One region of the Streptomyces sp. NPDC059256 genome, then DNA from elsewhere that is predicted to be linked to it. Evidence: riboswitches for the same ligand, from Rfam matches in the RefSeq annotation. Region 1 holds a riboswitch; each other region holds the start of a gene.

The links. A riboswitch is a leader RNA that binds a small molecule or an ion and turns the genes downstream of it on or off. The one in region 1 is predicted to bind cobalamin.
Region 2: linked by a shared signal. The riboswitch ahead of ACFXJL_RS32255 (hypothetical protein) and the one ahead of metE (5-methyltetrahydropteroyltriglutamate--homocysteine S-methyltransferase) in region 1 are both predicted to bind cobalamin.
Region 3: linked by a shared signal. The riboswitch ahead of ACFXJL_RS28510 (prenyltransferase/squalene oxidase repeat-containing protein) and the one ahead of metE (5-methyltetrahydropteroyltriglutamate--homocysteine S-methyltransferase) in region 1 are both predicted to bind cobalamin.

The regions. Positions count from the first base shown of each region.
Region 1 covers NZ_JBHYZO010000007.1:54,439-57,301, reverse strand. Annotated here, with positions in the region: gene ACFXJL_RS17790 (hypothetical protein) at 1-2, opposite strand, end outside; cobalamin riboswitch at 838-1,045, shown strand; gene metE (5-methyltetrahydropteroyltriglutamate--homocysteine S-methyltransferase) at 1,232-2,863, shown strand, end outside.
Region 2 covers NZ_JBHYZO010000029.1:20,947-23,809, forward strand. Annotated here, with positions in the region: gene ACFXJL_RS32250 (ABC transporter substrate-binding protein) at 1-925, opposite strand, end outside; gene ACFXJL_RS32255 (hypothetical protein) at 982-1,371, opposite strand; cobalamin riboswitch at 1,410-1,613, opposite strand; gene ACFXJL_RS32260 (hypothetical protein) at 1,871-2,863, opposite strand, start outside.
Region 3 covers NZ_JBHYZO010000020.1:37,602-40,464, forward strand. Annotated here, with positions in the region: gene ACFXJL_RS28505 (hypothetical protein) at 1-958, opposite strand, end outside; cobalamin riboswitch at 1,064-1,209, opposite strand; cobalamin riboswitch at 1,271-1,400, shown strand; gene ACFXJL_RS28510 (prenyltransferase/squalene oxidase repeat-containing protein) at 1,631-2,863, shown strand, end outside.

The sequences.
Region 1 (2,863 bases):
ATATGAGTCCTCCCGTCTCGAAGGAAGACGGGGCGCAGGGGAAGATCGTGCAGACGATGGAGACGCGATCGTTCCCACCACCACTGACTGAGCAGCGACCAACCATCATTGGCTGAGCAGGGAAGTTCGTGGTGGCGGAGTTCAGTTCACTCGCGATGGAATCACCGCAACCTCCTACGCCCAGTTTCCCATAGGCGAGGGTGATTCGCCTCTCGGCCCTGGAACTTGCGCCAGTGGTTCCGGTCGCCACGCAAGGGGAAATCGGCGAGAGTTGGTGAATCTGCGACAAGGAGTCAGTTTGCCCAGCGTCCTCAGGATGTCGTCCAACAGTTCCGCCCCGCGCTGTCGAAACAGGCGATCGATCTCGTCACCAGCCTTCTTGCGATTCCAGCGCAGACAGCGATTCCGCCCACCCGGGACCAGTGCCACTTCGTCAACTTTGCTTCACCCTCTGCACGGTGGAATCCGTTGATGGCCTGGCGGACGGTGGCGCCTGACCCCAGCAGCGCACCGAGGTCGCACACGGCGATGCGAAGGCACTGGGACCCTGCGGGCCGTTGTGCCTCGATCCCTGTGCCAAGCGGTGGACCCGGGCCCCGGGGGAAGAGCTCATCCGGCGGGAACACTTCGGCTGATCCGTCCGATCGAATGGTTGTCGTTTTGACTTGTTGTGCGGGTGGTGGTGGCCACGCGGGGAACAGGGGGAGCGAGCTGGCGTACGGCTCCGGACACGTCGGGCCGTTTCCACCCTGCTCCATCCGTGTCTCATATCACCGTCCGGAATATGGGCACTACTGTCCGACGCTGACCGATCCCTCTAGGGTGGCGGGTGCAGCTGGTTCGCTCTGCCCTCCAGGTAGGCGCGTCGTAAGAGGGAACCCGGTGGGAATCCGGGACTGCCCCGCAGCGGTGAGTGGGAACGACCGCCGTCATACGCACTGGATCCGGGCAACGGTTCTGGGAAGCGACGGCCAGTAGGTGCCCGCCGGGAGACCGGCAGGCGTGCCCGCGAGTCCGAAGACCTGCCCGCTGTCCGCGCACGACCCATTCGTACGCGGTATCCCGGTGACCTCGTGGGCGGGTTGGGGGCACCCTCAGACGTAGTCTGGGGGAGTACATATCAGGTGGACGACCGCGCCCAGTGCGCACCTTTGGTCCGCCGGATCTGTCACCCCTTCGCGTTCTCGTCCCGTCCCGGGACTGCAGGAGACATCTCGCGAAGGAGAGTTCTGTGACAGCGCAGTCCGCAGCCGCGGCAGCACGAGCCACCGTGTACGGCTACCCCCGCCAGGGGGCCCATCGGGAACTGAAAAAGGCCATCGAGGGCTACTGGAAGGGCCGTGTCACCGCAGACGCCCTCCGGGAAACAGCGGCTGGTCTTCGTCGGGAGAACTGGCAGCAGTTGTCCGACGCCGGCATCCACGAAGTACCGACCGGTGACTTCTCCTACTACGACCATGTGCTGGACACCAGCGTCATGGTCGGTGCGATCCCCGCCCGCCACCGTGAGGCCGTCACGGCGGACGCACTCGACGGCTACTTCGCCATGGCACGCGGCACCCAGGACCTTGCACCACTGGAAATGACCAAGTGGTTCGACACCAACTACCACTACCTGGTCCCCGAACTCGGACCCGACACCGTCTTCACGGCCGACTCCACCAAGCAGGTGGCCGAGTTGAAGGAAGCCCAGGCACTCGGCCTCAACGCCCGACCTGTCCTCGTCGGACCCATCACCTACCTCCTCCTGGCCAAGCCCGCGCCCGGGGTCGCAACCGACTTCGAACCGCTGACCCTGCTGGACCGGCTGCTGCCCGTCTACGCGGAGGTCCTCGCCGACCTGCGTGCGGCCGGCGCGGAATGGGTGCAACTCGACGAACCCGCCCTCGTCCAGGACCGCACCCCGGCCGACCTGAACGCTGCCGCCCGCGCCTACCGTGATCTCGGCGCGCTCACCGACCGGCCCAAGCTCCTGGTCGCCTCCTACTTCGACCGCCTCGGGCAGGCACTCTCAGTCCTCGCCAAGGCGCCCGTCGACGGCCTCGCACTCGACTTCACCGAGCGGGCCGCGGGCAACCTCGACGACCTCGCCGCCGCCGGCGGACTCCGCGGCAAGCGCCTGATCGCCGGAGTGGTCAACGGCCGTAACATCTGGATCAACGACTACGAGAAGTCCCTCGCCACCCTCGGCACCCTCCTCGGCCTCGCGGACCAGGTCGACGTGGCAGCCTCCTGCTCCCTGCTCCACGTCCCACTGGACGCCGACGCGGAAGGTGACATCGACCCGCAGATCGTTCGCTGGCTCGCCTTCGCCCGACAGAAGAGCACCGAGATCGTCACCCTCGCCAAGGGACTCGCCCAGGGTACCGACGCCATCGCCACCGAACTCGCCGCCAACCGGGCCGATCTCGCCTCCCGCACCAACTCCGCCCTCACCCACAGCCCCGCAGTCCGCGCCCGTACCGCCGCCATCACCGACACTGACGGCCGCCGCTCCCAGCCCTACGCCGAACGAACCGTCGCGCAGCGCGCACACCTTCAGCTGCCCCTGCTGCCGACCACCACCATCGGATCGTTCCCCCAGACCAATGAACTGCGCACCGCCCGTGCTGATCTGCGCGCCGGGCGCATCGACATCGCCGGCTACGAAGAGCGCATCAAGGACGAGATCCGCGACGTCCTCGCCTTCCAGGAGAAGGCCGGCATCGACGTCCTCGTCCACGGCGAGGCCGAACGCAACGACATGGTCCAGTACTTCGCCGAGCAGCTCACCGGCTACCTCGCCACCCAACAGGGCTGGGTCCAGTCCTACGGCACCCGCTACGTCCGGCCGCCCGTCCTGGCTGGAGACATCTCCCGTCCC
Region 2 (2,863 bases), on a different contig from region 1:
CCCCGAGCACGGTCGAGGACAACGGGAGTACCGCGAACCGCTTGTTCTTGATGGCGGGCACGTCCTGGAGCGCCGGGTGCGACAGCAGGAACTTCTTCTTGGCCGCAAGGGGTTGGTCCCCGTAGTCGTAGATCACGACGACCTCGGGGGCCCGTTCGGCGACCTGCTCGAACGAGACATCACCGAACTGCTTGTCCAGATCGGCGAAGATGTTGGCCCCGCCCGCCTCCTTGATCATCTCGTTGCCGACGCCCGCGCCACCCGCGGTGAACGCCGTCTTGTCCCCGCTGTCGTATACGAACACCTTGAGCGCATCGACACCGCCGAGCTTCTTGTCGACCGCACCGAGTGCCGCCTCGGCCTTCTTGACCTCGCGTTCCGCACGCTCCGGAACCCCGAATATCTTCCCGATGCCGCGTAGTTCCTCGCCGATCATCGCCATCGTCACCGGTCCCGTCGGGCACTCCTCCACATTCAGATAGGAGTCGACGCCCGCTTTGGCGAGAGCGGCCCTGCTGCGGCCCTCCTTCTCGTCGAAGGTGCTCGCGAACCCGGCGTAGGCGAAGTCCGGTTCGGCGTTCAGCAGCACCTCGAAGGACGGGTACTCCTTCGAGAGCACCTTGATCCCCCGATAGGCGTCCTGGTACTCGGGGAGGATCTTGTCGTCGAGATAGGCGGTGCCCACCATCGACTTCTCCAGACCGAGAGCGAGGAGCACTTCGGTGGCGTGCTGGTTCAGCGTCACCGCGCGCTGCGGCGGACGCTCGTACGTCGTCTTCACCCCGCAGTTGGTCACGGTGACGGGGAAGCCCTCGGTTGCGGATCCCGAGGCGGCGGGATCGTCCCGGTCGGTTGATGTGCCACCGCCGCAGCCCGCCACCAGGAAAGCGGCAGCGGCCAGCAGGGACAGGGAGCGTTTCGCCATGGTGTGGTCGGTCCTCTCACCGCGGACGCCGTTGCGCCGCGGTCGGTTGGCAGGGTTCAGCGGGGGTCGGCGGACGACGCGTCACGGACCCGCCGTGGCGGGGTGAAGGCGTACAGGCCGAGGATCTCCGGCAGCGGGGCCTCTCCGGGGCCGCCCGCGCGCACCCAGTCGACGATGTCGTCGGTCGCGGCGGGGTCGTTGACGAGGCCGAGCCAGACAGGACGGGCACCGGCGGCGCGTCCCGCAGCCGAGGGCTGGACGACGACCACATTCGCCTGGTCGCAGACGTCCAGACACTCGGAGATCCGTACCGGAAGGTCCCGGCTCAGCGCGGCGACCTGCGCCGCGTGATCGATACCGGTCACCTTCGCGCTGCCGCAGCAGCAGTCCCGGCACACGACGACCCGGCACGGCGCCGGAGCCCCGGAACGTTGCCCTTCGGGCATCCCGACTCACACTCCCCTCTGGGGAGATCCGCCCCAGTCTGTCGAGGAGGCGACCGCGTGAGTCTCCTGGCTCTCGGGTCAACGCTCGCCCCAGCCTTCCCACCCGCGTAGGGGCAGTGGTCTGTTTGGGGTTCGCTCGCCGATCACAGTGGCGGGACCGCACCGGATTCACACCGGTTTCCTCGATCCGCCGTCGCCTTTCGGCGTCATCATGACAGACGGCGCGGCCGGATCGTATGCCTGGGCCGCAGTTGCAGCGCAGGTCACACGGCGAAGCCTCGGTCGGGTGGCGCAATCCACCAACCCGACAGGTGGCCGGGGCGGCTGTCCGCCTTCCCGGTGAGAGGGGCGCGCGGAACCGGCACACATCTGCGCGATGGCATCCTCCAGCGCCTGCCCGGGCGAAAGCCTCTGCGGTGGGCCAACTCGATCCACCGGGGCAGCGGTCTGCCGGAGCTCAGGGTCAGACCGCCACGGCTGCCCGGTGGTCTGATGCTGATCAGCTTCGGGCCGCCACGGCTGCCGCGACCGTGGCCAGGATGCGATGCAGGACAGGGACCGGAATCGCCGGATTGGTGACCGCCGCGCATGCCGTGTCGCGATCGTGCAGCAGCGCGGCGAGGACGCGGGCAGGCAGCCGTGGATTGCGCAGGGCGGCCCCGCGGACGTGAGCCGCCGGGTCGTTCAGAAACCTCACCGCGTCAGCCGGTGACAGCCGGGTGTCCTCGGCCGCGCGGTGGCGCACCTCGGCCTCGGGGTCGCGAGCGAGATGTGCGACGTCGGCAGGCGTGGACTCCGGATCGTCCAGCGCCAGACGGCGCATCCGTCCATCGGGGTCGCCGACGTAGCGCAGCAGGCCAGTACGGGGGAAGTTGGGGTGGCCGCGGGGGCGGTCAGGGTGACTGAAGCTGCCGTCCCACCAGCGCCAGACCTCCAGCAGCAGCTCGGCCGGCGCGTCATCGCACGATTCGGCGAGGAACAGGCGGACCGTCTTGTCCTCGTCCCGCGCCAGACGCTCCACGACGTCCGCTGGAAGATGCCGGGCCCGGGCCACGCTTCGGCGGATGAGCGGATGGGACGACATGGCGAGGCGGCGCATCGCATCGGCGTCACCGTGCAGGCCCTTGACCCAGGGCAGAGTCTTCGACATCGACGCCAGGTCGAAGTCGTAGCGCACCGCGGCACGTTGCTCCTCGTTGAGGTCGGGCCGCAGCGCCACCGCCGAGCGGACGCCGTCGTCTCGGTCCTCCGCCAGGAGGGCGACACCGTGCGCGCTGAGCCGGGGGTTGGCGGCCAGCGCTCGGCGTACCTCCGCGTCCCCGTCCCGGACCAGCTCCGCCTCCAACTCGGTTACGAGACGACACCGTTCGAGCGCACGCCGGGGCGCCGGCAGCCCGGCCAGGACCTCGTGAGGCATGGGGACGTCATGGTGGTGGGCGAGGAGCGCCGCCGTACGCACCGAATGGTCGGAGTCGGCCAGTAGCCGTGTCCG
Region 3 (2,863 bases), on a different contig from region 1:
TGGGCTTGTACTTGAAGCCGCCGGCCGGGTTGTACTGCTGGGCGATGAGGAAGTCGATGGGGGTCTTGCCCATGGAGGTGAGGAAGTCGCCCGTCTGGGCGTTGATGCCACAGGCGTTGAGCCCGGCGACCGCCCATCCGTTGGAGTTGGTGTTGATCCCGTACATCGCGTTGAACGCGCCGGTCGCGGGGACCAGTTTGTTCTTGAGGAAGGTTCTGGCCTGGACGATGTCCGTGTCCGTGTTGGGGACTCCGGACGCGCACAGGGCCGCCATCGAGGCGCCGGTCATATCGACATCGCTGGCTGCGCTGAGACGGGTGGGGTTGCCCTCGGCCTTCTGGTAGTCCCAGCCGCCGTCGTTGTGTTGGTTGGCCCGGATGCGGGTGGTCACCTTGTCCAGGAGCGCTTGGGGCACGCGTTGAGCACCGGTCTGGGTCTTCGCACCGGCGAGCGCGAGCGCGGCGAAGACGGTGCCGTTGTAGTTGGCCGAGGGGCCGAAGTAGCCGGCTTCGGCGGTTTGCCAGTAGCCGTAGACATCGGCGATCAGATTGCGGGAGGCGGACACCCGGGCGGGGTCGATGCCCGCCGCGTAGGCGTTCAGCGTGCCCCGCTCGTAGTCGGTGACGACGGGTGAGGCCGCGGGCCAACCGGCCGTGGTCAGCAGGTTCCGATAGACGGTTCGGGCGTTCTTCGTCACATCACCACCGGGTGTCACGTCCACAACCGCGGTACCGGCCGCGGCGAAGGCGCTGAAGGCCCACTCGTTGGAGAGTCCGGAGCCCGCGTACGAACCGTCCGCCGCCTGGAGGGACTTGAGGTAGGCGACGCCGTTGGTCTTGGAGGTGGCGATCTGGGCCGGTGTGGAGGTAGCCGCCGCGAGCGGCACGGTCAGGGCGATGAGCCCGATGGCTACGGGCACCGCCAAGGTGAGGCGGCGGGAGGTCGAGGGACGGTGCATGGCCTGCTCCTGTGGTGACAGGGACGCCGGCGCCGGGCGCACAGGACCGCGGAAAACCCGTGCGGCCGAGGCGAGTTCGGGCCGTCGTCCAATCGCGTGGTACGGCTTCGAGCGCTGCTGCACCGCATGGGCATTCGGGCTCGGAACGGTCCTTGCCGTCCCACACCGCTGCGCGTCAGCTCCGGGTTCACACCGGATTCCCCCATGTGGCAGCCCTGGACGCTACCCGAGCGGTGGCGAGTGCACCAGATCGGCCACGACGGTGGCCGGGAATCACCCACTTGCGATTCAGGTCACCTTGACGCTGTCTTTATCTGCATGTTCCAATCCGGCTGATACGCACTGCACTTCAGGGAAAGCCGGTCGAAATCCGGCGCTGACCCGCAACCGTAGGCCCGGCCGGAGCCGGGCGAGTCGGAATGCCTGGAGCAACAGTTTTTCAGCGAGAAGCGCCGTCGCGGACTACGGCGTGGTCGACCGGCGCTTCCCGCCTGCGATGACTCGGGGAGCGGCCCCTCAACCACGGCCGTCGCACGGCTGATGTGAGGAGCCGTGGTGGGCAGAGTCGGACGGAGAAGGCGGACAGCGCTGGTGGCGCTGTTGTCGGCCGTGTTTCTTCTCGGCGGCACCGGTGTCGCCTTCGTCAACGCTCCCCCGGTCGCGGCCGACCCGATGGCGCAGTGCACCGCGAGTGCCGGTGCCGTGGTCGCCGTGGACTTCGGGCCGTTCGGCGGCGCGGTGGAACGGGGCTGCGATGCCACTCCCACCACCGGCTACGAATTGCTGCACGAGGCTGGTTTCAGTACGGCCGGAACCGGCCACGACGGTCCGGCGTTCATCTGTCGCATCGGCCACGGATCCTTCAACTCCGGTACGCAGTACCCGACTCCGGCCGTGGAGGACTGCGTCCTCACGCCACAGGCGACCGCGTACTGGTCCTACTGGGTCGCCGCACCGGGTGACGACGACTGGTCGTACAGCCAGTACGGGGCGATGGACCGCAGGCCCCGGCCGGGGGACGTGGACGCCTGGGTCTTCGGCGGCACGGACATCGGTGGCAGCACGGGGCGACCGACGTTCACCCCTGACGAAGTGCGAGCGGGAGGTGGCACTCCCGGGCCCGATCCCGAGGTGCCCAACGTGCCACCGGCCGAGGTGAAGATCGCCAAGGCCGCCGCCTGGGTGCGGGGGAAGCTGACGGACGGTGAGCGAGTGGTGGACGACGGCTCCGAAACGCCCAACCACTTCCTCACCACCGAGGCCGCCTTCGCCCTCGCCGCTGCGGACGGCAAGAGTGCCACCCTGGACAGGACGATCGCCTTCCTGGGATCCGCCACCGATGCCTACGCCTATGCGGCGGGTCGGAGCGAGCCGCCGGACGCAACGGCAGCTGCTCGCCTCGCCCTGGTCGCAGCGGTGGCGGAGGCAGACCCCCGTGACTTCGGCGGGCACGACCTGCTCGCCGATCTGGTGGACAACGTCTGTGTGAGCGGCCCGGAGTCCGGCACCCACACACCCGGCTGCACCGCCAAGGGCGACTTCCGCAACGCGGCGTACACCGATGGACAGGCACTCGGGGTGCTGGCGCTGTTGCGTGGCGGCGTCCGGCCCCCGGTGGACACGGTGGCCAGGCTGGCTCGGCTCCAGTGCCGGAACGGCAGTGTCAGCAGCATCCTGATCGGCCCCGGTGAGAACTGTGACGGCGACCCCGCCACCACGGGTCTCGCCGTCCTCGCGCTCCACAAAGCGGGCGATCAGCGCACGGCAGTGACCAAGGCCCGCGACTACCTGGGCAGGGCTCAGTTCTCCAACGGCTCCTTCCCTGGCTACACGGGCGCCACCACGGGCAGTGTGATCGCCACGGCGTACGCGTCCCAGGCGCTGCGGGCCCTCGGCGACCGGGTG